DNA from 3 places in the Margalitia sp. FSL K6-0131 genome. Region 2 is predicted to be linked to each of the others. Evidence: riboswitches for the same ligand, from Rfam matches in the RefSeq annotation. Region 2 holds a riboswitch; each other region holds the start of a gene.

The links. A riboswitch is a leader RNA that binds a small molecule or an ion and turns the genes downstream of it on or off. The one in region 2 is predicted to bind S-adenosylmethionine.
Region 1: it holds a riboswitch for S-adenosylmethionine, as region 2 does, so the genes downstream of both, mtnK (S-methyl-5-thioribose kinase) here and NSQ59_RS06895 (O-acetylhomoserine aminocarboxypropyltransferase/cysteine synthase family protein) in region 2, are expected to answer to the same signal.
Region 3: it holds a riboswitch for S-adenosylmethionine, as region 2 does, so the genes downstream of both, NSQ59_RS05420 (SDR family NAD(P)-dependent oxidoreductase) here and NSQ59_RS06895 (O-acetylhomoserine aminocarboxypropyltransferase/cysteine synthase family protein) in region 2, are expected to answer to the same signal.

Annotation. Positions count from the first base shown of each region.
Region 1 is NZ_JBBOZS010000001.1:3,634,795-3,644,807, reverse strand. Features, by position in the region: gene NSQ59_RS17840 (PAS domain-containing sensor histidine kinase) at 1-432, opposite strand, end outside; gene NSQ59_RS17835 (B12-binding domain-containing radical SAM protein) at 660-2,405, shown strand; gene NSQ59_RS17830 (hypothetical protein) at 2,412-2,564, opposite strand; gene NSQ59_RS17825 (hypothetical protein) at 2,557-2,724, opposite strand; gene NSQ59_RS17820 (alpha/beta-type small acid-soluble spore protein) at 2,913-3,110, shown strand; gene mtnA (S-methyl-5-thioribose-1-phosphate isomerase) at 3,268-4,332, opposite strand; gene mtnK (S-methyl-5-thioribose kinase) at 4,354-5,547, opposite strand; SAM riboswitch class I at 5,940-6,095, opposite strand; gene ltrA (group II intron reverse transcriptase/maturase) at 6,413-8,239, opposite strand; gene NSQ59_RS17800 (carbon-nitrogen family hydrolase) at 8,970-9,647, opposite strand; gene NSQ59_RS17795 (pyridoxal phosphate-dependent aminotransferase) at 9,802-10,013, shown strand, end outside.
Region 2 is NZ_JBBOZS010000001.1:1,449,374-1,459,386, forward strand. Features, by position in the region: gene NSQ59_RS06880 (sensor histidine kinase) at 1-952, shown strand, start outside; gene cls (cardiolipin synthase) at 1,132-2,577, shown strand; gene NSQ59_RS06890 (trans-sulfuration enzyme family protein) at 2,829-3,968, shown strand; SAM riboswitch class I at 4,099-4,211, shown strand; gene NSQ59_RS06895 (O-acetylhomoserine aminocarboxypropyltransferase/cysteine synthase family protein) at 4,334-5,635, shown strand; gene metX (homoserine O-acetyltransferase MetX) at 5,632-6,690, shown strand; gene NSQ59_RS06905 (homoserine dehydrogenase) at 6,744-7,730, shown strand; gene NSQ59_RS06910 (S41 family peptidase) at 8,472-9,923, shown strand.
Region 3 is NZ_JBBOZS010000001.1:1,092,505-1,102,517, forward strand. Features, by position in the region: partial or broken gene lpdA (dihydrolipoyl dehydrogenase) at 1-499, shown strand, start outside; gene NSQ59_RS05395 (bile acid:sodium symporter family protein) at 568-1,551, opposite strand; gene NSQ59_RS05400 (SDR family NAD(P)-dependent oxidoreductase) at 1,571-2,338, opposite strand; gene NSQ59_RS05405 (alcohol dehydrogenase catalytic domain-containing protein) at 2,366-3,388, opposite strand; gene NSQ59_RS05410 (hypothetical protein) at 3,648-3,800, shown strand; gene NSQ59_RS05415 (alpha/beta fold hydrolase) at 3,829-4,656, shown strand; SAM riboswitch class I at 4,856-4,964, shown strand; gene NSQ59_RS05420 (SDR family NAD(P)-dependent oxidoreductase) at 5,172-5,936, shown strand; gene NSQ59_RS05425 (Na+/H+ antiporter NhaC family protein) at 5,963-7,315, shown strand; gene NSQ59_RS05430 (S-ribosylhomocysteine lyase) at 7,386-7,859, shown strand; gene NSQ59_RS05435 (FUSC family protein) at 8,396-9,460, shown strand.

The sequences.
Region 1 (10,013 bases), 2.2 Mb from region 2:
TTCCCGTAATTCCTTTTCCATTTTGTATCGTTCACTGGCATTTCGAAAGATAGTCATATTAGAGCCGTCTACAAAATGCTTTTTTGAGGTGAATTCCAGTTGTTTCAATTGACCATTTGGCATGAGAAATAACAGCTCATCTCTTATTTCTCCTTTTTTATAAAATTTACTTAGAAGTGAGTAAAAATGTTCGTTCTTCTCTAATACAAAATCCCATAAATTACTTTGTAAGAATTCTTCTGAACTGCATTCAAATATTCGTAAAGCCGATTGATTTGCCATCAGCACATTTCCATCATTATCCCAAAAGACAATCCCGTCAATGGCTTCTTCGAATAGGCTTCTGTAAAGCTCATCGCTTTGCTTAAAATTGAAGTTTTTTTGTTTGGCAAATTTTAGACGGTCTTCTGTTTTCTCATCACTAATCTCCATTCACGCTCTCTCCTATATAATCTTATATGTATAATATGGACAAGGACCTAACCCTTCGTGTCCTATTTGGAATAGTTTTCTATATCCATTATTTTCGGTGTTTTCCCCGAAATTCCTGCGTAATTAACAATTTTTTTATCACCTGTCATACATTGAGGTTTTTTATTTTCTTAGGTAAAATGGTAAAGATGTTCAATTCCTTAAAAAAGATGAGGTAATAATATAAAATGAATATTATTGTTAGTACACTGAATGCTAAATATATTCATACTAATTTAGCGATTCGGTATTTAAAAGCATATGCAGCTCCTGAATTCAATGTCAAAATAGCGGAATATACTATTAAAGATCCAATTATGAATATTGTGTCGGATTTATTTTCTAAAAAACCGGATGTATTAGGATTTAGTTGTTATATCTGGAATATCGAGGAAACGATAAAAGTCATACAAGTAATGAAAAAAATTATGCCTGAGTTAATTATTGTTCTAGGGGGTCCTGAAGTAACATATGATTTTACCTATTGGCTAAAACGTTTGCCAGAAGTTGATTATATTGTAGTTGGGGAAGGGGAAGAGACCTTTAAACAGCTCCTTATACAGCTTGAAGGGCCTGCGGATATCGAAAGTGTACAGGGCATTTCTTATATGAAGGATGGTAAGGTCGTCATTAATCCATCCCGTTCCAAAATCGACTTAAAACAACTTCCGACTCCATTTCGTTTTGAAGAGGATTTGCCGCATCTTTCGAAAAGGGTTGTATATGTTGAAACAAGTCGTGGCTGCCCTTTTAATTGTCAATTTTGTTTATCCTCTATCGAGCTTGGTGTACGTTATTTTAATCGTGAAAGAATTAAAGAGGATATTCGTTTCTTAATGGACCATGGTGCAAAAACCATAAAATTTGTTGACAGGACTTTTAATATTAGCCGCAGCTACGCAATGGAGATGTTTCAATTTTTAATTGATGAGCATAGACCTGGAACGGTTTTTCAATTTGAAATCACCGGTGATATTATGAGACCTGAGGTCATTAACTTTTTGAATGAAAATGCCCCAAGAGGATTATTCCGATTCGAAATTGGTGTTCAATCGACAAATGATCTTACGAATGAACTTGTTAAAAGAAGACAGAATTTCGAAAAACTATCTAGAACTGTAACAATGGTGAAGGAAGGCAAAAAGATTGATCAGCATCTTGACCTTATTGCCGGCTTACCAGAAGAGGATTATCATTCCTTTCGAAAGACATTTAACGATGTATTTGCCTTACGCCCTGAAGAATTACAACTTGGATTTTTAAAAATGTTGAGAGGGACGGGAGTTAGAATAAGAGCAAAGGAACATGACTATGTCTACATGGATCATGCACCTTATGAAATTCTGAAGAATAATGTTCTATCATTTGAAGATGTTGTAAAAATAAAACAAGTCGAAGATGTCTTAGAAAAATATTGGAATGATCATCGAATGGACGAAACCATTGAATATCTAGTAACACAGTTATTCGAAACCCCTTTTGACTTTTTCCAGGAGTTTGGTACGTATTGGGACGAGCAAGGCTGGAGTCGGATAGGTCACCAATTAGAGGATTTATTTAAACGCTTGAGCCAATTTTTGAGCAGTATTCATTCATCCCAATTAGAAATAGTAGAAGGGCTAATGAAATATGATTATTTAAAACAACATCGCTATAAACCACGAAAATCATGGTGGAATCAAAACATTAGCAAAGAAGAAAGTAAACAGGTATATGAATATGTAAAAAATCATCCTGAACAATTAGGGAAATCATTTCAGGAACTTTCACTTTCCGAAAAGGACTTAATAAAGCATACAATTGTAGAAAAAGTTCCATTTGATAGTGCTGAGTTTTTACAAACAAAAGTTTTAAAAGAGCACCCATCTTATATGTTGATTTACTTCGACCCAATTTCAGGCAAGTCAACTATTTTTCCAGTAAGGAAACAATAATGCCAATTACTTGGCACTATTGTTTCTTTTTTCGTTGTCCTTCTTATTATCATTGCTTTTGGCAGCTTGACTAAGCTCAAAAAATTTTGAAGCATTAATATCGCCAAATTCTGAACCGAGTTCTTCGCTAGTTGTTATTTGTTCTTTCTTTTTAGCCATTGTTTTTTCCTTTTCTTCCTTGTTTGGAATTACGATTAGCATGTTTTGCCGTTTCTTCCCCACTCGAATATTCAGTAGCAAATTCTGATTCGGCAAGATTCTTTATTGGAGTTTTATTATTTTTTAATGCAGCGCCACGCTCTGCTTTTCTTTTTACCATAAACTGCATCCCCTTTAGTTGAAAAATTTAATAAATGTACATTGATATGATATCCGAAAGAAAATAATTTAGTCGGGTTTTATAAAATACGCGGTTCAACATTTTACCACTTATGATTCTGCTTTTTTATTTCATACTAATACTACAAAGCAACAAACCATCTTTTTATATGAAAGGGAGAAAAAACAATGGCAAGAAGCAGCAATAAACTATTAGTTCCAGGAGTGGAACAATATTTAGATTCAATAAAATATGAAATTGCACAGGAATTTGGTGTAAATCTTGGCTCAGATACTGTATCAAGAGCAAATGGCTCTGTTGGCGGAGAAATTACAAAACGGTTAGTTAAGCAAGCACAATCAGAGCTTTCCGGACAAAATAAGTAATGGGGATAAAATGGGGTTCCCTATAAGTCCCTAAAATAAAGGAAGTGAGAAAAATCAATTTGTTTTCTTCACTTCCTTTTGTTTTTTTAGGGATTATTACTGAAATAGTTGAAGGGTTCCTTTTACTTCAAGTATAAAGAAATAGCAATTTTGTAACTTATAAGGAGATATATTTATCACACATATTTTCCCGGATCTGTTCTACATAATCAGGATATAATATCCCTTTTTCGGTAATAATTGCAGTAATTAAATGGTTCGGTGTAACATCAAATGCCGGGTTATACACATTTGTGTTTTCAGGTGCAATGGTTGTATTCACTATTTGAAGCACTTCCATAGGACTTCTTTCTTCTATTGTAATTTCATCACCTGTGTTAATGGTTAAATCAAAGCTTGTCGAAGGAGCAGCAACATAAAATGGGATGTTAAGGGCTTTTGCTATTAATGCTAACCCAAAAGTGCCGATTTTATTAGCTGTATCACCGTTTGCAGCTATTCGATCTGCTCCAACAATGACTGCCTTAATTCCCTTTGTTTTCATTGTATGAGCAGCCATATTATCGGTAATTAAGGTAGTTTCTACACCTGATTGCTGAAGTTCCCAAGCGGTTAATCGTGCTCCTTGTAAAACAGGTCGGGTTTCACAAACGTATACATGAAATTGTTTTCCTTTTTCCCTAGCAAGATGAAAAGGAGCAAGCGCTGTTCCATATTTTGCAGTAGCGATAGAGCCTGCATTGCAGATGGTCATCACGGAGTCTCCGGGATGCAGCAATGTTAAGGCGTTCTCACCAATTTGCCTGCACATTTCCTCATCTTCCGCTTGAATTTGAAACGCCTCATGAAGAAGAGTAGTTTTTGCTTCGTTAATGGAACGAACATTTTCCAATGATTTTTCTAAACGATTAAGCGCCCAAAATAAATTTACAGCGGTCGGTCTTGAACTGGCCAAGTAGCTTTTTTCTGTGTTTACTTTCAACTTAAATTGTTCAAGTGTTTCAAAGTCATACTTTTGCGCAGACATTGCAAGTCCATATGCTGCCGCAATTCCGATTGCAGGCGCTCCCCGAACCTTTAGTGTAACGATCGCATCATATACATCCTCAATTGTAGTCAAATTAATATAATCTGTATGATGGGGAAGATTTTGCTGATTTAAAAGTTTAATATGATCTTCCTTCCATTCTACAGATATCGGAATCCGTATTGTTTGAACCATTCTAATACTCCTTTTTGCCTATTATTCATTGATGTTTTGTTTTATAAAAGAAATATAGTCTTCCATACCATTAATTTTATGGCGATAAAGAATACAAGCCCTGCCTAGCTTTAAAGCTGTCTTTTTCGCAGCAATTCTCACCTTTATATCCGTTATTCCATCTAAATCCTTTACATGTGAAAGACCAATGGTACGGCGGATTAATTCACAGCCCGCAAAGCCGATAGAGTCCGTAAAGATTTTTCCAAGGATATACGGCAAATAGCTTTCAATCTCCGCAAATGGTTCAAGGCAATCTTTTTGCCATGAATCGGTGAAAATCGTTTGAAAGATATCCCAAGTTTTTTCTAAATGATTTAGAATTACTTGTCTTTGTTCACCAGTTCTTACGATTACTTGAAAAATTAGATTCGCAAAAAATTGGCCAACGTCGAAACCAAACGGGCCATAGAAGGCAAACTCGGGATCAATGACCTTTGTTTCGGTTATACTGGCAAAAATGCTGCCTGTATGTAAATCTCCATGCAGAAGGGCTTCGGTTTCAGTAAGAAATTGCTTCTTTAATTTGGCAACCTCGAATTTTAAGGATGCATCTTTCCATATCTCACGCACGGTATCCTTTAGTTCCTCTTCAAAATCATTTGTATCAACATCAAAAAATGGATCTGTAAAGACTAAGTCCTCCGTAATTTTGCATAGTTCTGGGTTGGAAAATTGTTTCACCAAATCCTTCTTCTTGAAAGGGTGAAGAGCATAATCGGATGTATAAAACAATGTCTTTGCTAAATATTCTCCAACATGTGAAGAAAGCAGCGGATAGTTTTGACCATCGATTAAGCCAGTACGGGCAATAGTTAAATGAGATAGATCCTCCATAACGGTAATCGCCAAGGTTTTGTCAGTATGATAAACCTTTGGTACAAGATGCGAAACAAACTCACCGTGAGTTTTTAAGGCATTAGCCTCGATTTCAGAGCGATGGATGGTTAACGGCCAGCTTTCTCCAACCACTTTAGCATAAGGAAGAGCTTGTTTTATAATAATTCCTTTTTGCTTTTCATTATCGACAATATGGAAAACTAAGTTTAAATTGCCATCGCCTATTTCTTTACATACAAGGTTTTCTTTATTGGTAAACAGTTGTAAGTTGATTGCTAAATTAATCGCTGATTCCACTGTTAATGGTTTGTACGTGTTTTCTGTCAATACTGCCATGATAACTCCTCCTTCAATAACACATTAAATGCAAATATAGATAGTGTTTTCTTGTTGCTCAGGGATTTATAAAATTGAACCTTGTGGATAACTTTTTGAAAAGTTGTCTACGTCTAGCTTCAAGTGAAATTGGCACTTCAAATTTCACCAGCGCCTATCGGCTAGTGGATTTCTCCGTCTCCTCCCTACGATAAGTCAACATCAGTTGAAAATGGAAGTGCTATTTTCACTTGTTCGTGAACTACCTCATTGTGTTTCCTTTATCTCGAGGTGAGCGACTACGAAATCCATACGCCGATGGGCAAGGCGCTTACGCATTTGTTCTTAAGAGGCTTTTCAACATTAGAAAAGCCTCTTTCCACATAGAAAGAGGCTTGAAGTCATCTTCGCACCTCTTATCTGCCAGAAGGAAATCCTTCTGTTGGAATTAGCACCGTGCCTTATGGGAAAAATCCCGGCGCATTCATTAGCGCCCCGTTTCACAACGGTATTACGGTCGGTTGCTGGGCTTCATCGGGCCAAATCCCTCTGCCTACTCTTGATAAGAGAAAATTAAGTCATAATCAAATATTCAATTAACGCTATTTTACAAACATAAAAATCATTTTGTCAATAATAATAAAAAATTTTAATAGAATTCTGGTAATCTGTCAGCAAAAACAGGGATTGTGTTTCGGACCTTTGAAACGGTTTCTAAATCAATTTCTCCCGTAATGAGCTGTTCATTTTCCGTTCCTTCCGCAATAATCTATAGTGATAGGTAAGAGTTTGATGTAATCTCCGTCTTTTCCCCCACTTCACACTGAGCGAGCCCCTTTCAGAGCACTCAGCGTTCCATCGTTTCCAACTGATACAATAAATTATTTTAAACTACTATTGGTTCATTTCCAGATTCAGTTCTCAAGCGATTAAGCTTGTTAAACTGTTTCGTATTAAGATTTAGAGTTCGAAGAACCTCCCGGATTCTATCAGGATTTTTCATGTATATGAGTTTATGTACTTTGGAATCTATAATCACTAAGTTAGAGTACTTATCAGTGCCACCCATCCTACGGGGCTTAACGTTATGACAATAGATTCTATCGATTCCTATTACTTCACCTGTTACATAACATTTTCCATACTGGGCTACGTATTTTGATATTTTGTTGTCGTTGTACTCAATGCTCCGATTGACAGAATAATTGGACATGACATATTTCAAAACATCTCTTGGTATGGCTTTAAGATTGCTATGAACTTTCTCACGACCAACCTTTGAAAAGTTGCATATATTTTGTGAAAAGTTCATTGGCTTCTTGTGATGTACTCCGGTGATTGGAAGTAAAGGTGCATTTTGAACTACATATACCTTAGTATCTGATTTTATCCCTTGAGTTTTCTTTTTAAATTCTTCGGATGTCTCTTTGAATCTAATAACGCTCATGTTGTTTCTTAATCTGGTTTTAATGGCTTTGCGCAAACCGTAGCTAATCTCCGTTAAATCAAGATATATTTTCGTGGCATATCGGTAGTAATTTTGTATACCAATTAAGGTGGTATTATATCGAATTACATTTTCTGCTATAGGATTCTTTTGAATTTCTCGAACTCTATCCTTTAATACTCTTTTGGTTTTAGTGATAGCTTTATCAGTCATGTTTGTTTTTGCTACCCAACCAAATTTAGATTTTCCTTGAGGAACCAATTTGACTTTAAAACCTAGAAAAGTAGAAGAGTTCTTTTTTAAATTGACTACTTTAGATTTGTCGGCATTGACTTCAAGACCGAGTCTTTTCTTAAGAAAGTCAACTGTGGCATGATAGTATCGCTTGGCATCCTTATATGTTCTACACATGATTTTAAAATCATCAGCGTAGCGTATAATATAGCCATCCTTGAGATTAGTGTATTTCCTAGCATATTGACGAAACCCAATGGTGGTCGCATTTTTAGGTTTGTAAGTTTCCCATTGATTGCTGACCCACCAATCCAGTTCATTAAGAACAATATTGGACAACAAAGGGGAGATTATCCCACCTTGCGGTGTTCCTTTAGTAGGAATTCCTTCACCCTCAATTTCGGATTTAAGAATTTTAGAGATAATACAGAGTAGGGACTTATCTCTTATTCCAATTGTCCATAGCTGCTTCAAAAGTTTTCCATGATTGACATTGTCAAAGAAACCTTTTATGTCAATATCAACACAGTAATGATGATGTCCAATGTTCATGAGACTAATCATCCTACTAAGTGCATGGTGGGTGCTTCTGTTTGGTCTAAAACCATAACTGTGGTTATGGAATTTTGCTTCACAAATTGGTTCAAGAACTTGCAAAATACTCTGTTGAACCAATCTGTCCCAAATAGTAGGAATGCCTAAAGGTCGCAATTTATCGCTTCCTTCTTTAGGTATATACACTCTTCTAACCGGTTGTGGTTGATACCAATCCAACCTATCTCTTACACCACGTATAATTTCACGGTCATTCAAATGCCAAATATCTTTAATAGTTAATCCATCTGTTCCCGCAGTTTTACTACCCTTATTACTTTTAATATTTCTAAATGCTAAACGGATGTTATCTTCGGAACCAATAATAGACATTAATTTATAGAAGTTGTTACCGTTAAGACTGTTGGAATATAATTCATCAAAATAATCTTGCATATTATAATATTCACTGTGTCTTAACTTGGGCTTCTTCAACATGGGCTGTACCCTCCCCAGAAGGAGAAAGCTACATCTCTTAGTTTTACTCAAAACCACGTTGAACCGTTTAAATAACTATCAGTCTTCAATCGACTAGTGGCTATCCCTCCACGTTCATTACACGCTTCATAGGTACTGTGCCACCACTTTCACTGCCATAAATTTTAGTTATACATTTACTAATATCATAAATGCTTTCCTAAGAACCGTTTCATTGGAGTGCAAGTCCTCAACGTTGGCAGTTTACCACGTTCCATTATTCCTATCTTTACATATACACTTTTAGGTTTCTCCTATGAGCCTGCTACCTCGATATTGCCTTTAACAATATATGGACTTTCATAAAGGAGAGTTTTACTAATCCACAGTAGCGACACCACTTGTGTCAACAGACCTTTCGACCTGCTTCCGATATAGACCCGTACCATCAGAGATTCGTCCGTACGAAACACCAATCACATGCGTTTCTTAGTACATCCTAACCATAAGTGTTTTATAGACTCCCGGTCTATAGGTTGCACCATCCACCTCTGGACAGTTTTCGTGTCATAAGACTTACGGCAACTCTCGACCGACTTCATCGAGCTTCATACAGAATAATTCTTGCCAATTATTCTGCATGTCGAAGGATTAGAGGAAGCCCTTCAAGGCGTTACCCTTTCATTTGACTTCTCGGAATAATAGTTCACTCGAAACAGGAAATATGTTTCAAAGCGCCTAAGCTTTTCACTTAGGAACGTGTCGCGCCTCCCCATGGATCGATAATAAGCGAATGTCCAAAAAAATGGTTGTTTGGGTCACGGCCAACTCGGTTGCATGCAATAACATAACATTGATTTTCAATAGCTCTAGCAGTTAATAAGGTTTTCCAGTGATGCAACCTAGGATTTGGCCATTCGGCAGAAACAAAGATAGCTTTTGCTCCATTTAATGCGAGCTTACGTATCCATTCAGGAAAACGAATATCATAGCAAATAACAGTGCCGAATGTTTCATTCTCCAACTGGAATAAGCCGTCTCTTTTTCCTCCTTGAAGATATAGATGCTCATCCATTAATTTAAATAAATGCAGCTTATCGTATTCTTTAACCAATTGTCCTTCACGATCTACAATTAACATCGTATTGAAGATTCCATCTGCTGTTTTTTTCGCCACTGATCCTCCAACCAGGTGTATTTGAAATTCCTTTGCAGCATTTTGCAGAAAACGCACAGATTCCTTTGCATTTTCATCCCCAATTTCGAATAATCGAGTTAGATCGTATCCAGTAGTCCATAACTCTGGTAGAATAGCAATATCACAATTTGCCTTTGCAGCTTTTTGAATCCACTTTCTAGCTTCTGCATAATTTTTATCCGGATTACCATACTTAATATCCATTTGAATACAGGCGATTTTCCACTTCATCCATACCACTCCTCAAAAAATTCCTTTACATCGTATTGTTTTCGTTATAACATTTGTAATTAGATTTTGAAAGTAATATTTAAAAACAGGCGAATATTCCTTACAATTTGAAGTTACATAACACTTTATAAATATAATTAAAAAGGGTGATTTTATGAAAACGTTTCCTAAATCCGATATTCTGAAACACTTACCGAAGCAATTTTTTGCATCCCTAGTTTCAAAGGTGGAGCAGGTGAAAACGCAAGGGCATGATGTGATAAATCTTGGACAAGGAAATCCGGATCAGCCTACACCTGAGCATATTGTCAAACGATTGCAGGAGGCAGCTTCCAATCCTATTAATCATAAATATTCCCCTTTTAG
Region 2 (10,013 bases):
ACATTATGCTCTTTTTTTTCGGCCAGATATAAAGCTTCTTTTTAACGAAATGCATATTTTATTTGCTTGGCTGATTGCTTTAACAATTATGCTAAGTATAGTGCTTGTTCTTATTAGTACAAAATATTTAGTAAAGCCGATTTCACAATTAACAAAGGCTACGAAATCCCTTGCGGCAGGAAAGTTTGATGTGGAGCTGGATATTATTCGCCATGATGAACTGGGGGCACTTGCCAAAAGCTTTTTGCATATGTCCAAAAAATTGGAGCAGCTGGACGATATGCGGAAGGAATTTATCTCGAACATTTCCCATGATATTCAATCACCGCTATCGAATATTAAGGGATACACGAATTTATTGGAAAAAGAAACGTTAAGCCATGATGAAAAAACGCAGTATATAGCGATTATTAATGGTGAAATTAACAGGCTTTCTACTCTAACGAAACAATTGCTTTTACTTGCTTCATTGGATCGCAATGAGGATATGGTTAAGAAAAAACCATTCAATGTAGCGGAACAAATAAAAGAACTAATCCGAAATTATCAATGGACCATAAATGAAAAGGAAATAATGCTTAGCTATTCACTGCCTGACATCATAATTATGGGGGACTCTTCTTTATTAAATACCGTTTGGGATAACTTATTATCGAATGCTATTAAATATAATAAACCAAATGGATCTATTGATATATCGATCGAAAGGAAAGACTCCATGATTGCAGTATCTTTCCAAGATACCGGAATCGGATTGTCGCAAGAAGAAATCAAACGAATTTTTGACCGTTTTTACCGTGCAGATATAGCTAGAACCCGTTCGGTAGAAGGAACTGGACTGGGGCTTTCCATTGTCGAAACGATTATCCAACTGCATAATGGCCGGATCGAGGTGGAGAGTGAGAAACAGGAAGGGACTACTTTTAGGATATATCTTCCTATTTCTTTTTAAAGAAAGTGCTCTAAAAAGAAAAGGTTTGAACATATAGTGAAAAGTGAATACTTGTTGAAAATTCAAAGATATTATTCTTCATTGTGGCATAGCCTTTACAAATGGAAGTTTTCGAGCCATTTATGTTATGATACTGTTTGAACTAGATTGTAAGCGGGACTGGATTAAAGGAGAACAGAATGACAATTACGACGGTCTTATTTGCATTTTTTTTCTTATTAAATTTTGTGTTAGCCGGTGTTGTTATCTTTTTGGAGAGACGCAATGTCGGAGCAACCTGGGCATGGATGCTTGTCTTATTATTTTTGCCTATTATAGGCTTTATTATTTACTTAATATTGGGACAAAATCTGAGCAGAAGAAGAATTTTTTATTGGAAGGATCAAGAGAAAATCGGGATAAAAGAAATTACCCATCATCAAATCGATTTATTGCGCCATAATGCTTTTCCGTTTCATGATGAACGGACGGTGCAATATAAAGACTTGGTATATATGCTCCTTGTCAATGACGGAGCGGTTATGTCACATGACAATGACGTTGAAATTTTCATCGATGGGAAAGATAAATTCCACACCTTATTTAAGGATATTGAGAAAGCGAAAGATCATATCCACCTTCTTTATTATATTATCCGGAATGACAATCTAGGAAAACAGCTAATTGAATTATTAACCCTGAAGGCGAAAGAAGGAGTAAAGGTTCGAATCTTGTATGATGACATGGGATCTCGCAAATTACCGAAGAAATTCTTTAAGAAATTCGTTGAAGCCGGCGGGGAGATTGCATCTTTCTTTGCCGCAAAAATTCCTCATGTTAATTTGCGGGTCAATTTTCGAAATCACCGAAAGCTTGCTATTATTGATGGAGAGATAGGCTATATCGGTGGTTTTAATATTGGAGATGAGTATTTAGGCTTAGATGATAAGTTTGGCTACTGGAGAGATACTCATTTGAAAATTTCTGGCAAAGCTGTTTATGCAATGCAAACACGATTCATTCTTGATTGGAATCAGGCATCCTCAAAGGAAATCCGATATGAAACAAGATATTTTCCTGATATAGAATCAACAGGAGATACTGATGTCCAAATCGTTTCGAGCGGACCTGATTCGGAATGGGAGCAAATTAAAAACGGATATATTAAAATGATCAATTCTGCTAAAAAATATATTTACATGCAGACACCATATTTTATCCCGGATGATAGTTTGCTCAATGCCTTAAAAATCGCAGCCTTATCAGGTGTTGATGTGCGCTTGATGATTCCGGATAAGCCGGATCATATGTTTGTGTACTGGGCAACCTATTCGAATGTTGGAGAGCTTTTGAAAACAAATGCGAAGGTCTATATTTATGAAAATGGGTTTATTCACGCGAAAATGCTTGTGGTGGACGGAAAAATTGCAACCGTTGGAACAGCCAATATTGATAACCGCAGCTTCCGCTTAAACTTTGAAGTAAATGCCTTTTTATATAGCCAATATATCGCGAAAAAACTCGAAAACATTTACAAAGAGGATATGAAAAAATCTCGGGAACTCACCCTGGAGGATTATCGAAAACGCCCAATGTATATACGTTTTAAAGAATCCGTTTCCCGCCTACTGTCACCAATATTATAGTGGAAAAGAGCACAGGTCCCTCGTCCCGCCTTTTGGGATTAGGGACCTGTCTCTTCATCCATGTTCCACTTTTACATTCCCCCTTTTTTTAAAAAAATCCTTTGACATCAAGACATTCCAGACGTACAATCTGTTTAATTAAATAGGCAATTTTTTAAGGATTGTTGCTTTTTATGTTTTTTAGGTGTTCGCTTCGAAAGCAACAAAGTTTATGAAAAGAGCCATAACTACTAATATGCGGGGTGTGGAAATTGGATGTTTCATTCGATACGAAAGTGGTTCATAATTCATTAAAAAACACGAATTCTATCCATAGCAAAACAACACCAATCTATCAAACAACGGCTTTTACTTTCTCGTCTTTAGAAGAATTGGAGGGATTCTACCAAGGAAAATCTCCTTATCTGTACAGTCGGACGGGAAATCCGAATACGGATGAACTGGGACAAGCAGTTGCAGCTTTGGAAGGTGCACCAGCTGGAGTGGCAACCTCGTCAGGACTGTCTGCCATTCTAGCGGGAATTTTATCTGTTGCAAAAGCGGGAGATCACGTTGTGGCAGCGGAAGACCTTTATGGAGGAACCTATCATCTATTAAAAGAAGAGCTGAAACAATTCGGTATTGAAACTACCTTTGTTCCATTTGAAAATAGCGCACAAGTGAAAAACGCCATTCAAAAAAACACAACACTACTCTATACCGAAACGGTAACCAATCCATTTTTACGAGTGGAGAATATCGGAAAACTTGTCGAAATTGCAAAAGAAAAATCTATTATCACGATGGTAGACAATACTTTCGCGAGTCCTTATTTAAAGCAGCCATATCTGGAAGGAGTCGACCTTGTTGTACATAGTGCGACCAAATATTTAGGCGGCCATAGTGATGTAACCGCAGGAGTTTTAGTGGGACACACTGACATTGTGAAAAAAGCACGTGAAAAAGTAGTCAACCTCGGCGCAAATTTAAGTCCATTTGAGGCGTGGCTTGCATGCCGTGGCTTAAAAACTTTAGCACTAAGAATGGAACGTCAGGCATTAAATGCTAAAGAGTTAGCACATGCGCTACATGCAAATCCTTCTGTAAAAAAAGTTTACTATCCTGAATATGTATCGGAAAAAGGGAACGGAGCCATAGTAACAATTGAATTAGGGGAAAATTGCGATATTAGCCGATTCTTTTCATCTCTTGGCTGGGTAAAAATCGTTCCTACCTTAGCCGGCGTTGAAACAACTGTTTCCTATCCGCTTGGAACATCTCATCGGGCATTACCGCCGGAACTCCAAGATAAAATTGGAATCAATAAACAAGTGGTTCGCATCTCAATAGGAATTGAAAGTGCAAGCGATATAATTAAACAATTTGAGCAAGCCATCCAAGCTTCCCTTTAATGGCGGAATTTGCAACACATTAAAAAGCGAGTATTTAAAAAATTTTAAAAAAACTATTGACTTATGAATTATCACTCTTCTATAATGCACATTAGAAGCAATTTTAAATTTTATGAAAACTAAACGAATACTCTTATCGAGAGCGGCGGAGGGACTAGGCCCTGTGATGCCCGGCAACCATCAAACACATAAGTTTGATAAGGTGCTAATTCCTACAGATCCATGAGATCTGAAAGATAAGGGGAGGAACCTGCATAACAAGCCCTCTTCTTATGAAGAGGGCTTTTTTAATTCCTCTTTAGAACCTCACCCCTGTCTTTAAATTTCTCGATGAAAACCTAATCAAAAATTGGAGGAATGTAAAAATGACAGAACAAAAACAGCTTCGCCCAGAAACTTTATTACTTCATGGAGGTCAACAAGCAGATCCAGTCACTGGTTCTCGCGCCGTTCCCCTTTATAAAACTACTTCCTATGTTTTCAAAGATACGGATTATGCTCAAGGATTGTTTGCTTTAGAACAGGAAGGTTTCATCTATACTCGAATTGGAAATCCGACTGTAGATGTATTTGAAAAACGAGTAGCCCTTTTAGAAGGTGGCACAGCAGCAGTAGCTCTTTCATCTGGAGCAGCAGCGATTGCTTTTTCCATTTTAAACCTGGCAGGTACAGGGGATGAGATCGTAGCAGCTGGTAACCTTTATGGGGGAACTTACAATCTATTTGCAGTCACCCTTCCAAAGTATGGTATTAATGTGAAATTTGTCGATGCAGATGATCCGGAAAATTTTCGAAAAGCAATCACTCCAAAAACAAAAGCATTGTTTGCAGAAATTATTGGAAATCCAAGCTTACACGTATTAGATGTTGAAGCCGTTTCAAAAGTTGCTCATGAAAATGGCATTCCATTGATTGTAGATAATACTTTCGGTACGCCATACTTAACAAACCCGATTAAATGGGGAGCAGATGTTGTTGTACACTCAGCAACCAAATGGATTGGCGGACACGGTACAGCAATCGGCGGTGTTGTTGTCGATGGCGGAAAGTTTGATTGGAACAGCGATAAATTCCCTGGATTTAAAGATCCAGACCCAAGCTACCATGGTTTGCGTTACGGAGTAGATGTCCCACAAGCCGCTTTTGCTACAAAGCTTCGTGTCCAATTGCTTCGTGACTTTGGGCCGGCATTAAGTCCAGATAGTGCGTTTTTATTTTTACAAGGTCTTGAGACATTACATTTACGTGTTCCGAAACATAATGAAAATGCTTTAAAGGTCGCGCAATTTTTACAAAGTCACCCTGCAGTTGAATGGGTAAGCTATACAGGATTAGAAAGTCATCCATCCCATGAATTAGCGAAAAAGTATTTCAAAGATGGCTTTGGTTCCATCGTGAACTTTGGTATCAAAGGCGGAAGAGAAACAGGACGCAAAGTGATTGACAATATTCAACTATGGTCACATGTTGCCAATGTCGGTGATGCAAAATCATTGATTATTCATCCTGCATCTACTACCCATCAGCAATTAAGTGCGGAAGATTTAAAACAAACCGGTGTAACGGAAGAATTAATTCGTTTATCTGTTGGTTTAGAAGCAGCAGAAGATATCATTGCAGATCTTGAGCAAGCTATTTTAAAGGCAACGGCTGTTTCGGTCTCATGACAAAAATTCAAACCGTTAGTATCGGCAACATGAAACTGGAAAATGGCGGGGTTTTAAATATTGAACTCGCGTATGAAAGACGTGGACCTGAGGATGCGCCGGTCATCTTGGTGTGCCATGCCTTGACAGGAAACCAGTTCTCCATCGGAACGGAAAGAGAGCCCGGCTGGTGGAGCGGGCTCATTGGCAGCGGTAAGTATATTGATACGAATCATTGGCAAGTCATTACATTCAATGTTTTGGGAGGCTGTGACGGATCGACAGGACCTTTATCTATCCATCCTGATACTCAGGACACATATCGCTCAGCATTTCCGGCAATAACCATCCGCGATATGGTTAAGGCAGAACGCCTGGCACTGGATCAGCTAGGTATTGGAAAGCTGAAAGCGGTGATTGGCGGATCATTAGGCGGAATGCAGGTGTTGGAGTGGGGAGTCTTGTATCCGAATGATATGGAACAGCTTTTCGTGCTTGCGTCTACCCCATATTTGAGTGATTACGGAATTGCTTTTAACCGAATAGGAATTGCGGCAATTGAAGGAGATCCAAATTTCCAAAACGGATATTATCAATTTTCTCATGAGGTAAAAGGCTTTGAGGTTGCTAGAATGGCAGGAATGGTAACATACCGGAGTCCAAAGCTTTTTTCGCAGCGATTTCGCAGGGAAAGCCAGTCGTCTGATTTATATAGTGTAGAATCCTATTTACATTATCAAGGTGAGAAATTAGCCAAACGTTTTGACGTGAATAGCTATCTGGTTTTGTTAAAAGCGATGAATTCCCATGATATTGGACGTGGGAGAGGCGGTTGGAAAAATGCAGCATCCGCTATCAAAGCCCATGTAACAGGAATCGGTTATGAACATGATCTTATTTATCCAAGCGAAGAGATTCGGGCATTTATCCAGACAGTAGTGAAAGGTGATTTTTATAAGGTCCCAACTGACTTTGGCCATGACGGCTTTTTAGTAGAATTTGAGAAATGGGGCCACTTGATACAGCATCAGTTAGAAAAAAACTTAATCGGTGTAAGTAGTGCAAAAAAACGATAGAGTGGGTGCACCTATCCAATGTGCTAGTTATTCCAAAAAGGAAAGGTGATGAAATGACGATTATTAAGGCAGCCCTCTTAGGATACGGTACGGTTGGTCAAGGTGTGTATACAGCGTTAAAAACCCATCGTCAGCAGTTGAAAAAACTCTTAGGTGCAGAGGTGGAAATAGCAGGGGTACTGATCAAGGACCCAAATAAGAAAAGGGATATTGATCAAGATATCCTTATAACAACAGAGTTTGAGGACATTTTAAATATTCCCGGTCTGCAAGTGATATTTGAAGCGATTGTTGGGGAAGAGCCTGGCTTCACCTATTTAAATCGGGCGATTGAGAAAGGAATACAGGTGATTACGGCCAATAAAGTAATGTTTGCCCGTTACGGAAAAGTACTCCTTCAAAAGGGGCAGAAATATGGGGTTAGTGTTGGCTATGAAGCAACGACTGCTGGCGGCGTACCAATCATTCGAACACTGAAGCAATTACTGCAAGTGAATAAAATCAATAGAATACAAGGTATCGTGAACGGAACATCGAATTTTATTTTAACAGAAATGCGCAGCAGGGGGATTTCCTTTGATGAGGCATTGCAACTGGCACAGCGTAATGGCTACGCGGAAGAAGATCCAACAAGTGATATAAGCGGCAAGGATGCATTCTGCAAAACGATGATTTTAAGTGAATTAGCATTTGGTAAACAGCCCATTTGGTCGGATGTTGAATTGGAGGGAATAACCTCTATCACAGAAGAGCAGGTACAGCAAGCCTTACAGTTGAATCTAAGGTATAAACATGTTGCAGATATATATCAGGAAAATGGAACAATCAAAGCCTCGGTTAAACCGATTTTTGTAGGAGAAAGTCACCCTTTATTTTCCGTTGATGGGGTTGATAATGCCATCACTGTTGAAGCCAGTTTACTAGGAAGATTTACTTTAACTGGACCTGGTGCAGGAAAGCTGCCAACTGCGAGTGCAATGGTAGAGGATTTAGCAGATATTTTTACTGTGAAAAAACGCGAGTTGCAACCCAGTATCTAAATAGTGTTAATCAAGGACGTGTGAACTAGTACACGTTCTTTTACTATCACAGTGTTCAGATATCGTTTAGAGCAGTTCAAGTGTCATTTTAGGGGAAAATCTGTGTCCGCAAAAACGTTTGGCGGACAGACGGTCCGTTATTTTTAGAAAAACCCTTGTTTTGGCTGCATTTGTGGACACAGGATCCGTTATTTGCTGAAAATTGTGTAAAGCAACTAGCGAAAATCGCTAATAGCGGAACGTGTGTCCTCTCACATGATGAAACCATGGTTTTTTATTGAAATAACGGAACCTTTGTCCGGCTAAATAGTTTCCTAGAAATTATAGGACAGAGCTTCCGTTATCTGTGACAAAATCGCATATTTTCCGTAGTTTGCGGACAGATGTTCCGTTATTTTGCAAAAAAGCGGTGATTTCCTTAAGATTTTTGCGAATAGCGGAACGTCTGTCCGCTATTGGTCGAAAAACATGCATTTTGACACATATAACGGAACAGTTGTCCGCTAAAACTATCAGCCAGAAAAAAAGAAACCCCCAGTTAGCCTTCAGCATTTCAATTGATCCAAATCACCCATCTACTCCATCTACATAAGCTATCTTTCTTTAAACACAAACGAAGTTATCATAACCTGTCCTTTCCAATCATATATTGAAGAATAGGTTTGTGATATTTAGTCAAGCACTTCTCCCGCTAAATCTCACTTGAAAAAGTTATATTTATCCGTGATGAGGGGGACTTCGATGAAACGTAAATGGTTGGCAGTTATTATTTCTGGGTCATTAATTACTGGTGTAGGCGGAACATATACAGGGATGAAATGGTATTATCATGATTTGGAGCGAAAAGTGGAAGAGAATGGATCACCAATATCTTTAAAAGGGCAGCAAATTCAGCCCGATTTGTCCAAAATTGCCCAAGCATATGACCTTATTATGAAATCATATGTAAAAAAGGTAGAAGAGAAGCAATTGGTCGAAGGCGCAATTCAAGGAATGGTAAGTACCTTAAATGATCCCTTTTCTGTTTATATGGATGCAAAAACAGCTACGCAATTTAATAATACTTTGGATTCCTCTTTTGAGGGTATAGGGGCGGAGGTAGCCCAAAAGGACGGAAAAATTGTTATTGTGGCTCCTTATAAAGATTCCCCAGCTGAAAAAGCTGGACTTCGGCCAAAGGATGTTATCGTAAAAATTGATGGTGTTAGTACACATGGGTTGGATCTTACTGAAGCAACAACGAAAATCCGCGGTAAAAAAGGAACAACGGTCACACTTGAAATTCAGCGTGAAGGTACAAGCAATCCATTAACATTTGTGGTAAAACGGGAAAGCATTCCACTTGAAACGGTTTTTTCAGAAATAAAAAAACAAGGCGATAAATCAATCGGATACTTGGAAATTACACAGTTTTCAAAGGATACTGCCATCGACTTTAATGAGAAGCTAAAAAAATTAGAATCACAGAACATACACGGGCTTATCATTGATGTAAGAGGAAATCCGGGAGGGTATTTATCCAGCGTAGAAGATATGCTGAAAGGTCTTGTCCCAAATAATAAGCCTTATTTTCAAATTGAACAGCGAAATGGCGAAAAGCTTCCTTATTATTCAAAGCTAAAACAGAAAAAGCCATATCCAATAGCCGTTTTAGTCGATGAAGGAAGTGCTTCCGCAGCTGAGATATTAGCAAGTTCCTTGCAGGAGGCGGATGGATATGCGTTAATAGGAGAAAAAACATTTGGAAAGGGTACAGTCCAAACTGCAATCCCATTAGGGGACGGCAGCTCTATTAAATTGACCATGTACAAATGGCTTACTCCAGATGGAAATTGGATTCATCAAAAAGGTATAAATCCAACCATTGAAGTAAAACAGCCGGAGTATTTTTATGTGAATCCATTAACGTTAGATCATTCCTTAAAGCTTGATGCGAATAATGAACAAGTCAAACTTGCTCAGCAAATTCTTTCAGGCTTGGGATATGGACCGGGGCGTGAAGATGGCTATTTTGACTATCAGACGGAACGGGCTGTAAAGGCATTTCAAAATCAGGAAAAGCTGCCTGCGACCGGTGAAATCGACCCGAAAACAGCAGAGCTAATGGACACAGCCCTTACACAAGCTAGAAAAGAAGAAAAAAATGATCTTCAGCTGCAGGTGGCTTTAACATATATTGGGAATAAAAACTAGGAGTCGAGCATTGCTTGGCTCCTTTTTTATGTAAATCAAAGCTAAATACAATGTTATGACTTATAAATTCCTAGATTTTTATAGAAAAGA
Region 3 (10,013 bases), 360 kb from region 2:
TGGAGTTGTAAAAGAAGGGAATAAAGTAAAAGTAAACACCTTTCAACAAACTAATGTAAATGGAATATACGCCATTGGAGATTGTTCAAGTCCAATTATGCTTGCTCATGTCGCAATGGCAGAAGGAAAAGTAGCAGCAGAACATGCACTTGGATTTGCCCCACATCCGATTCAATATGATTTAGTTCCGCAATGTATTTATTCTCATCCAGAAGCAGCAATGGTCGGATTAACAAAAGAAGAAGCAGAAAAGAGAGGATTTCATGTGAACGAGGGATACTTTTCCCTAAGAGCAAGCGGAAGGGCATTGATTGAAGGGGAATCTACAGGATTCATAAAGGTGATATCGGATAAAAGATATGGACAAATTCTTGGAATTCATCTATTATGCCCAAATGCAACGGAAATCATCTCTCACGCAACTCTGGGTCTCTCATTAGAATCTACCATAGATGAAATAAAGAATATGGTATTTCCACACCCTTCTATTGTGGAAGGGATTCAGGAAGCTGTTTTTTCATAAATAGAAAATGGCCCAATGCCGATAGCAGGGGCCATTTCTTTGAATTAACTTACCTTTAACTTGTTTTTTCTATGAGAATGAAATAGGTTTTTCCATTTTGAATGAGCGGGTTCCCATAATATAGCGATTAAAGCTCCCAATGATGTATTGACGATCATATTGGTCACAGCAGGTACGGCAGCTATAGGACTAATGCTCACCATTGCAAGCAGGGCTGCCAATGCCGTATTGCATATGCCAAATTCATAGACCATGGAACGTCTTTCCGGCTCTTCCATTTTAAATAGGGCACTATAGAGATAACCAAGAATCATCGGAATGGTGATTTGTAAAAAGACACATAAAAATAACTTGGGTAATTGATTCATATTATCGTGGAGCATATTATGAGCATTTGAAACGACGGACAAGTCTACAATCAGCAATGCGATTGAGGATAAAACTGGAATGATGCTCCGAATAGCAGTGATTTTTTCTTGGAACTTCCATTGAACCAACAGTCCTAGTGAAATGGGCAACAATACAACATATACCATTTTTAAAACAAGAGGTGTAATGGCAACGTACACTACACTCCCTACTGCCGCTTTCATAATGACGGGAGTGAAGAACGGACTGACAAATGTATCTAAGGAAGACATCATGACACTTAGTGCAACATTTCCATTTGCCATCATTGAATATAGGTTAGCAGAGGTTCCACTTGGAACGGAGCCGGCAAGAATAACGCCAGCCTTAAGATCATTCTGATGACTAAAAAAAAGACAGGCAAGGAAAAAAGAAATTCCAGTAGTGACTATCCATTTCCCAATGACACCGATAATGGCATTCTTAGGATGTGTCATAATCCGCTTCAGGCTATCTCTTGATAAGGTGAGTCCCATGATAAAGAGGATAAAAGCTAGGGCAAATGAAGTCCAATTTTTTATCCCAGTAAACCATTCGGGAAATGTATACCCAATATAAGCACAACAAATTATCCAAAGCGGCAGAAACCTCGTAATCAAAATTTGCAAAAAACGTATCATACATGAAAAGCTCCTATCCCTATTTGACTGTTAATCCACCACACACATTAAGTGCTTGCCCTGTAATATAAGAGGCATCCTCAGAGGCAAGAAATCCCACTGTTTTTGCAACATCTTCTGGTGAACTGATACGACCAAGCGGAATGTCTCCTAAGTAATTTTTCATCGATTCCTCTGGTGTAACACTGGCAAGGTCACTCATATCCACAGCCATTTTTGCAAGAAGATCCGTTTCCATTGCACCAGGGCATACGGCATTTACTCTAATTTTCCGGGGAGCAAGGACAATAGAGGCTGTTTTGGTCAAACTGATTATTCCAGCTTTTGATGCTGCATAAGCTACCGATAGTGGACGAGGACTACTTGCAGCAATAGAGGAAATATTAATGATAGATCCTCCATTAGAGATATATGGAGCTACTGATTGAATCATAAAGAAGGCTGCTTTCAAATTAATATTCATCACAAAATCCCAATCTTTTTCCGTCACGGTTTCAACTGGTTTAACGAAATTAACACCCGCATTATTGACTAGTACATGAAAATCTCCAAAGTCTTCATGAATTTTTGTTACAATCCGACTGATATCTTCTGTGAAGCTCAAATCTAGGTTTATCCCGTGGGCATCTTTTCCTTCATTAACAAGTTTGTTAGTGGCCACTTGGAGCTGCTCCTCATTTCGGTCTAACAAAATAACCTTGTACCCGGATGAGGATAGTACATCTGTAATGGCAAAACCAAGTCCTTGTGCAGCTCCTGTGATCAATGCAATTTTGTTACGATTCAATTGAAAAACCTCCTCGATATACTATTTTTAAGGTGTTAGGAGAACTTTTACCCCTTCGCCACTATGGGAAATTTGAAAAGCTTCTTTATAGTCCTCTAGTGGTAAGTGGTGAGTTAAGGCAGGCTGTATGTTGAGCTTTTTACTCGAAATTAAGTCTTCCATCAAGTCCCAAGTGCTCCACATTCTTCGTCCATGTATTCCATAAAGAGTTGCCTCTTTAAAAACAAGATCATTTGATAGATTAAGAGAAACATTGCCAGGAAATAGACCTGCTAGTACGACCTGCCCACCCTTTCGCAAATGAGGCAGTGCTTCTTGAAGTGCCCGTTCATTCCCGGTGGTCTCTATGATGACATCTGGAATATTAGTGCCAGTTAATACATCGGTACTCTTTGATGTAAGGGGATTCCAAGCTGTAACATCCGCGCATTCAGAAGCTATCTTCAAGCGATTTGGCTGGATGTCGCTAATTGAAACGGATTCCGCTCCAAGTGCCATACAAGAACATGCTGAAAATATTCCAATAGGACCGGCTCCGAGAACAGCCACTCGTTTCCCTGTAATATCCGCTTTCTGAGCAGCATGAACCCCTACTCCTAATGGTTCTAATACAGAGGCAATTTCATCCGGAATACTGGAAGGGATTTTTCTGACGCAAATCGCCGGAACTGTTGCATATTCTGCAAAACAACCGTTTGTTTGCAAGCCAAATAATTGTAGGTTCTCACAAATATGGGGATTCCCACTCAAACAAAGCTGACAATGACCACATGGGATGTGTGTCTCGACGCTTACACGGTCTCCCTTCGATAAAGAGGTAACTTTTCTTCCAATATCCACTACTTCTCCAACACATTCATGTCCCATAATTCCTGGAATCTGGATGTTTGCATTAGCAGCCCAAGGGTTCCAGTCATAAATATGCAAGTCAGTACCGCAAATCGCTGCTATTTTAATAGAAAGCAATACTTCATTATCCTTAGGGATGGGAATTTCCCTATGTTGTATGGTGGCACCAGGGCCAGGATTAACTTTTGCAAGTGCACGCATCCTATCACCTCCTGTTTATATAATTCAAATTATTATGTTATCTCAAAGGAATGTCCAATACCAATTTATATATTGGATATAGGGAAAAGCTCGCTTGCTGCATAAAGGGATAATTCATTACTAATTCGTATAATAGGAAGGTTGTTTTAAAAATAATTAATCTAGGATGAGCAACCCGACATCATTTCTCATAATTGCATTCCATTAGGATGTATGCTATGACTGAATTAGAATTTATAAGATATGGGTGGAAAAGATAATGAAAGTAAAAGTGCTGTTCATCGCTCCTTATGAAGCAATGGTGAATTTAGTAGAAGAGTGTAGCGAAAAAGAAAGGGAGTTGGATGTTCAAATTAAGATTGGGAATCTTCAAGAAGGGGTTGGCAGTATTCTATTATATAATTTTAGTTAAGAATTTTATTAAAAAAGAGGGATAGGATATGGCATATTGCAAAGTTCGTCAAGCAGAAATACACTATGAAGAATTTGGGGAAGGGAAACCAATTATTATGATACACGGTTATACACCCGACCATCGATTAATGACTGGATGTATGGAACCTATATTTACAAAGAGAGATGGATGGAGACGTATTTATATTGATCTGCCAGGTATGGGTTTAACAAAAAATTATCATGTCATAAGTAGTTCTGATGAAATGTTGGATGCTGTTTTAGAATTTATTCAAACGATAATTCCTAATCAAGAGTACATAATCGCAGGAGAATCATATGGTGGTTACTTAGCTAGGGGCGTTATTCAAAAGCAAAAAGAAAAGGTACTAGGTGCAGCATTTATTTGTCCTGTTATCATTCCTTTTTCAGAAGGAAGAACAGTTGAGAAACATAAAATATTGAAAACAGATGAAAGATTTATTGAAAAATTATCAAAGGAAGAATTAGAGGATTTTAGAAATAATAATGTTGTGCTTGATGAATACACTTGGTTAAGATACAACCAAGAGATTTTAAGTGGCTGTAAAATTGGAGATGAAAAGTTTTTAGATAAGGTTAAGAATAAATATGGATTTACTTTTGAGATTGATCAATCTGTTTTTAATAAACCTAGTGTATTCCTTTTAGGAAGACAAGACTCTTCAGTTGGATACAAAGATGCACTTGGTTTATTAAACAAGTATCCACGAGGTACATTTGCTATATTGGATAGAGCTGGTCACAATTTGCAAATTGAACAACCACACCTTTTTAATCATTTAGTAAATGAATGGTTGGATCGAATGGAAGAGTCTATTAATCATAATTTATGATATGCGATAAGATTGTGAAATAATTTACTAAAGCACAGCCATGTCACCTAACGACAATTATCTAACTATAAATATTTGAATAAAAAAGAGCATGCCATTAATCCAAAAAAAATATTTTCACAATAAAAATAAAATTGACTTTTCTGAAACCATTGTGTATCCTATACAAATAGGATGTAAATTTAATTTCATATTGTATCTCTTATAAAGAGTAGTGGAGGGACTGGCCCTATGAAGCTCGGCAACCTTTCATGTTTAACATGAATTGGTGCTAAATCCTGCAAAACATTAGTTTTGAAAGATAAGAGAGGACGTACCTACTTGTTAATCCAAGGCCTCTCTATTTATGAGCGGCCTTTTCTTTTTAACTTTTGGATTAATGATGCTCCTTTTTACTAATTCCTTCTTCATTAAATAAGGCATATCGTCTATAAAAAGAAGGTAAAAAAACAAAATTTAACCACATTTTAATCCGATTATTCCAATATGTTTAATGCTTTTAAAGGAGAATTATTATGTATTGTATGGACCTAACTGGGAAAGTAGCCATTGTAACTGGCGGAGCACAAGGAATCGGTAAAGCAATTGTCGATGCTCTTTTAGACTGTGGAGCAAAGGTAGCAGCAATCGATATAAACGTTGACCCACAACAAACAACTAATCATTTGCTCTATCTTCAGGCGAATGTTGCAAAAAGTGAACAAGTCGAAGAAATGGTGCAAACGGTGACCAAAACTTTTGGAAGGGTAGATATTTTAGTCAATAATGCCGGAGTTTCTTCCTTGGATTATGCCGTCGATATTAAAGAGAGTGATTGGGATCGTGTAATGGATGTGAATGCAAAGGGAGTTTACTTATGCAGTCAAGCCGTCGCACGTTACTTAAAAGAACAAGGTGAAGGAGGAAAAATTATTAATATTTCTTCGCAAGCAGGTAAAAATGGCTATCGATTAATGGGGAGCTATGTAGCTTCTAAACATGCTGTATTAGGTTTTACAAAGGTTATGGCCATCGAATTAGCAAAAGATCAAATAAATGTTAACGCCGTATGTCCTGGAATCGTTGAAACAGATATGAAAAGAAATGAAAGAGTTATAGGAGGTAAGTTGAGAGGATTAAATGCAGAAGCTATTAAAGATGAGGATATTTCACAAGTACCATTAGGAAGAACAGCAACACCTCAAGATATTGCCAATGTCGTTGTTTTCCTAGCATCAAAATACTCCGATTATATGACAGGCCAAGGGATTAATGTAACAGGTGGTATGACAATGCACTAATGATCCATAAACTGGAGGGAATAGAAATGCCTACTATACAAAAAGAAAATAAAGGAAGTGCACTTGCTCTTTTGCCCTTGCTAATCTTTGTATTGCTTTTTATCGGTACAGGGCTACTTTCAAAAGACTTTTCAAAAATGCCATTAAGTGTCGCGATTATTGTTGCAGGTGCGATTGCACTTTTAATGAATAGGAAAGAGACGTTATCGAAAAAGGTTGATATCTTTTGTAAAGGGGCTGGGCACCCAAATATTATCTTAATGGTAATAATCTTTATTTTGGCCGGAGCTTTTGCAGGTGTTGCTAAGGAAATGGGTGCTGTAGAATCAACGGTTAATCTTGGATTGTCCTTTCTTCCCGCAAATTTATTAATGGTGGGACTATTTGTTATCGCCTGCTTTATTTCCACCTCGATGGGAACCTCAATGGGCACAGTTGTTGCACTTGCTCCTATTGGGATAGGAATTGCAGGACAAACAGATATTTCGATGGCATTGGCGATGGCTACTGTTATTGGAGGAGCAATGTTTGGTGATAACCTATCAATGATTTCAGATACAACGATTGCAGCAGTAAGAACTCAAAACACGCAAATGAAGGACAAATTCAAAGTCAATTTCTTTATTGTGCTGCCTGGGGCCATTCTAACTGCAATCATTCTTGGAATTATCACACTTGGTAATCATGCAAATATAGGTGGGGAACATCCTTATGAAATCATTAAGGTTCTTCCTTATGTTGCTGTCCTTATAGCAGCTCTTGTAGGAGTGAATGTTTTAATCGTATTACTTGGAGGAACGATATTTGCTGGCATAATTGGTATGGCCTATGGATCTTATGATTTGCTCGGCTTTTTGCAAACCGTTGCCAAAGGTGTCATGAGTATGGAGGATCTTGCCATTGTAGCTATTATGATAGGCGGGGTAGTTGAACTTATTAAATATAATGGCGGAATTGATTTTCTATTAAATTTCGTAACTAGTAAAATTAAATCTAAAAAGGGTGCTGAATTTGGGATTGCAGGCTTGGTTAGTGTGGCTGATATTGCGACGGCTAATAATACGATTTCCATTGTCATTACAGGCCCTTTAGCGAAAAATATTGCAGATGAATACCATATCGATTTAAGAAAGTCAGCTAGTATACTCGATCTGTTCTCCAGCTGCTGGCAAGGGATAGTTCCATATGGTGGGCAGTTGCTAGCTGCAGCAGGTTTAGCTTCCATCTCACCTGTTAGCATTATTCCTTACTCGTTCTATCCAATATTAATGGGGATTTGTGGGATAGTAGCCATTTTAATTGGATATCCAAAGCTACAAAGCAAAGAAAAAGGAATAAATAGTAAGGCAAATCCTTCTTTAGAAGAAAAATCTTTATGATAGTTAATAGGAGAGAAAATTTTTGTTTCTAAGTTTCAGGCAAAAAAATATTATTTAGGAGTGAAATCAAATGGTACAAAAAATGAATGTAGAAAGCTTTAATCTCGATCATACGAAAGTAAAAGCACCTTATGTCCGATTAGCTGGCGTCACTCACGGGAAAAATGGAGATGTTATTCATAAGTATGATATTCGAGTAAAACAGCCCAATAAAGAGCATATGAAAATGCCTGCTCTTCATTCCCTTGAACATTTACTTGCAGAAAATGTCCGCAATCATCTTGATCATGTTGTCGACTTAAGCCCTATGGGTTGTCAAACTGGCTTTTATTTAGCCGTCCTTAACCATGATGATTATGATGGAATTCTGGTTGCACTGGAAAAAACATTGAATGACGTATTAGCTGCTAAAGAAGTTCCGGCTTGCAATGAAGTACAATGCGGTTGGGCTGCAAGTCACAGCCTTGAAGGGGCGCAGGAGCTTGCTCGTGAATTGCTTGCTAAAAAAGAAGAATGGAAAGATATTTTTGTAGATGGAGAATGAAAATTAAGTTGCTTGTTTAATCTTACGGGGGGAAGTACCAGCAATAAGGAATAAAATTAGAAAATGTAAAGGGTTCTCAATTGCATTGGTATAAATACACAACTGTACGTTAGGGCTAGGGCGAACATTTGAAAGGTGTTCGCTTTTTTAAATTTTATTAAAAAATTACATCGAAATAATAATATCTGAAATTAACATTCAGGGAACCTATTTACAGTGGATGGACTTTAATGGACTTGGTTTAGATAAAGACGAAACTTGAAAAACAAATGCACGAGTCTGAATTATTCTTTTTGAAGGATATATATTTGGTGAAGAAGGCATTGAATTTGAGCGTATGAATTTACCGTGCCCGACAAAAAACATTATGGTGGCTTTAGAAAGATTGAAAAAAGCAAAAGATACAGACTCTTAGAACCTGATCTGGTTTGTACACCTGGATGGTGAGTATAGGAGAAGTAAAGGAGGACAGAATTATACGGTAGGTCAAATACAATAAAAATGTCGTACGGGATTTTTACAAGGAGAAAGCTTAGATGAATTGGCGAATTTTCAATCGATTTGGTTTGACGCTTTATGTTATAAAGACAGCATTGGCAGCAGGGCTGGCATGGTATGCAGCATCGCTAATCTCACATAACCAATTTCCTTATTTTGCAGCATTAGGCGGTATTCTTACTGTCCAGGTGACAGTCGTAGATTCAATTAATAAGGGAGTTTACCGTGTCGTGGGTATTATTGGAGGAGTATTTGTTAGTGTCATTATTAGGGAATTCCTCCCTTTAAATGCTGGATCCATTACCTTAGTGGTACTCGTTGGAATGGCCATTTTTACTGCGTTCCGATTAAATTCGCAAATTATTTCTCAGGTAGGTGTCAGCTCCATACTTGTTCTTGCGTTTGGTGGACAACCCGGCTATTCCGTTGATCGAATTCTGGAGACTTTTATTGGCTGTATCATTGCTGTGTTATTGAATATTTTCCTCATTCCTCCGAACCCAATCCCAGAGGCAGAGAAACGTGTTTTAGACTTAAGCAAACATGCCAGTAACGTTCTCAAAAATTTAGCGATTGCTTACCGAGAGCAATGTTTGAAACCGATTGATATGCCATATGTTCAGGAATTAGTTAGTGAAACGGAAAAGTCCTATCAAGCAGTTCAATTTGCACAGCAAAGTTTACGATTCAGTCCCATTTTGCAAAAGAGGCGCTCGCAATTTCTTGCTTTAGCCAAAGTTATTGGCAGGTATGAACTCATCACCGTTCAAATTCGTGGGATTGCGCGCGGACTCGTTGATCTTGATAGAAGAAACAGCCCAATGGAAGAGTTAATAAAGGCAATAAGCGATACGGCTATATGTGTTGGACTTTTTGCCGAACGGGAAATAACCCCTTCAGCGGAACTTAAAGAAAAATTAGCATTTTCCATTGAACAAGCAAAAAGCTACCAAAATAAATGCTTACATATTATTCATCAATTGGATGACCTCACCGTACTAAGAGACATTGCCAGCATACTCGCCGATTTGAACCGAATCCTAGTAGAAGTTAACAGCAGTACACACTTTATCACGGAAAAGAAAATCACCCTTAAGCGATGATGGAACTGTTGTGTTGGATTTAATTTTAATGGGTAACTTTCATATGCATGCAGACACATTCAGGATTAGTGGGGCTGAAGAGACCGACCCCGCAGATGCCATTGTGAATGCTCCCCGCATCGCATCTAAATAAGGTTCACTTGGTTTTTTGAAACATAAGAAGACATATTCTTAATGGAGTAACCAGTGATCGTTAAAATAAGCGGAGATTTTCCGGTTAGACTGCAGAATAGAACCCGGTTCGTGGTATATAAGCGGAGATTTTCCGATTAAGCAAAGGAAAATTACCTATTTTCATGTTTTTTTGAGTCAATAGTCGGAATCTTTCCGTCTATTTTAAGCTATTTTCAGTGCTATTTCCTCATTAAGAGAAATTTCTCCGCTTATTTTTCAATACTCTTTAGCATCTAATGGTACTTGTACAACTTACGGATGACTTCGTAAAAAAAAGGCTTTGAGATATTTGCATCTCTAAGCCTTTTTGACTGTGAATTATGCTATGGAGTTTATGTGATTTGCTATTTGATTTAGTCTTCGATTTACCTTTTTGCAC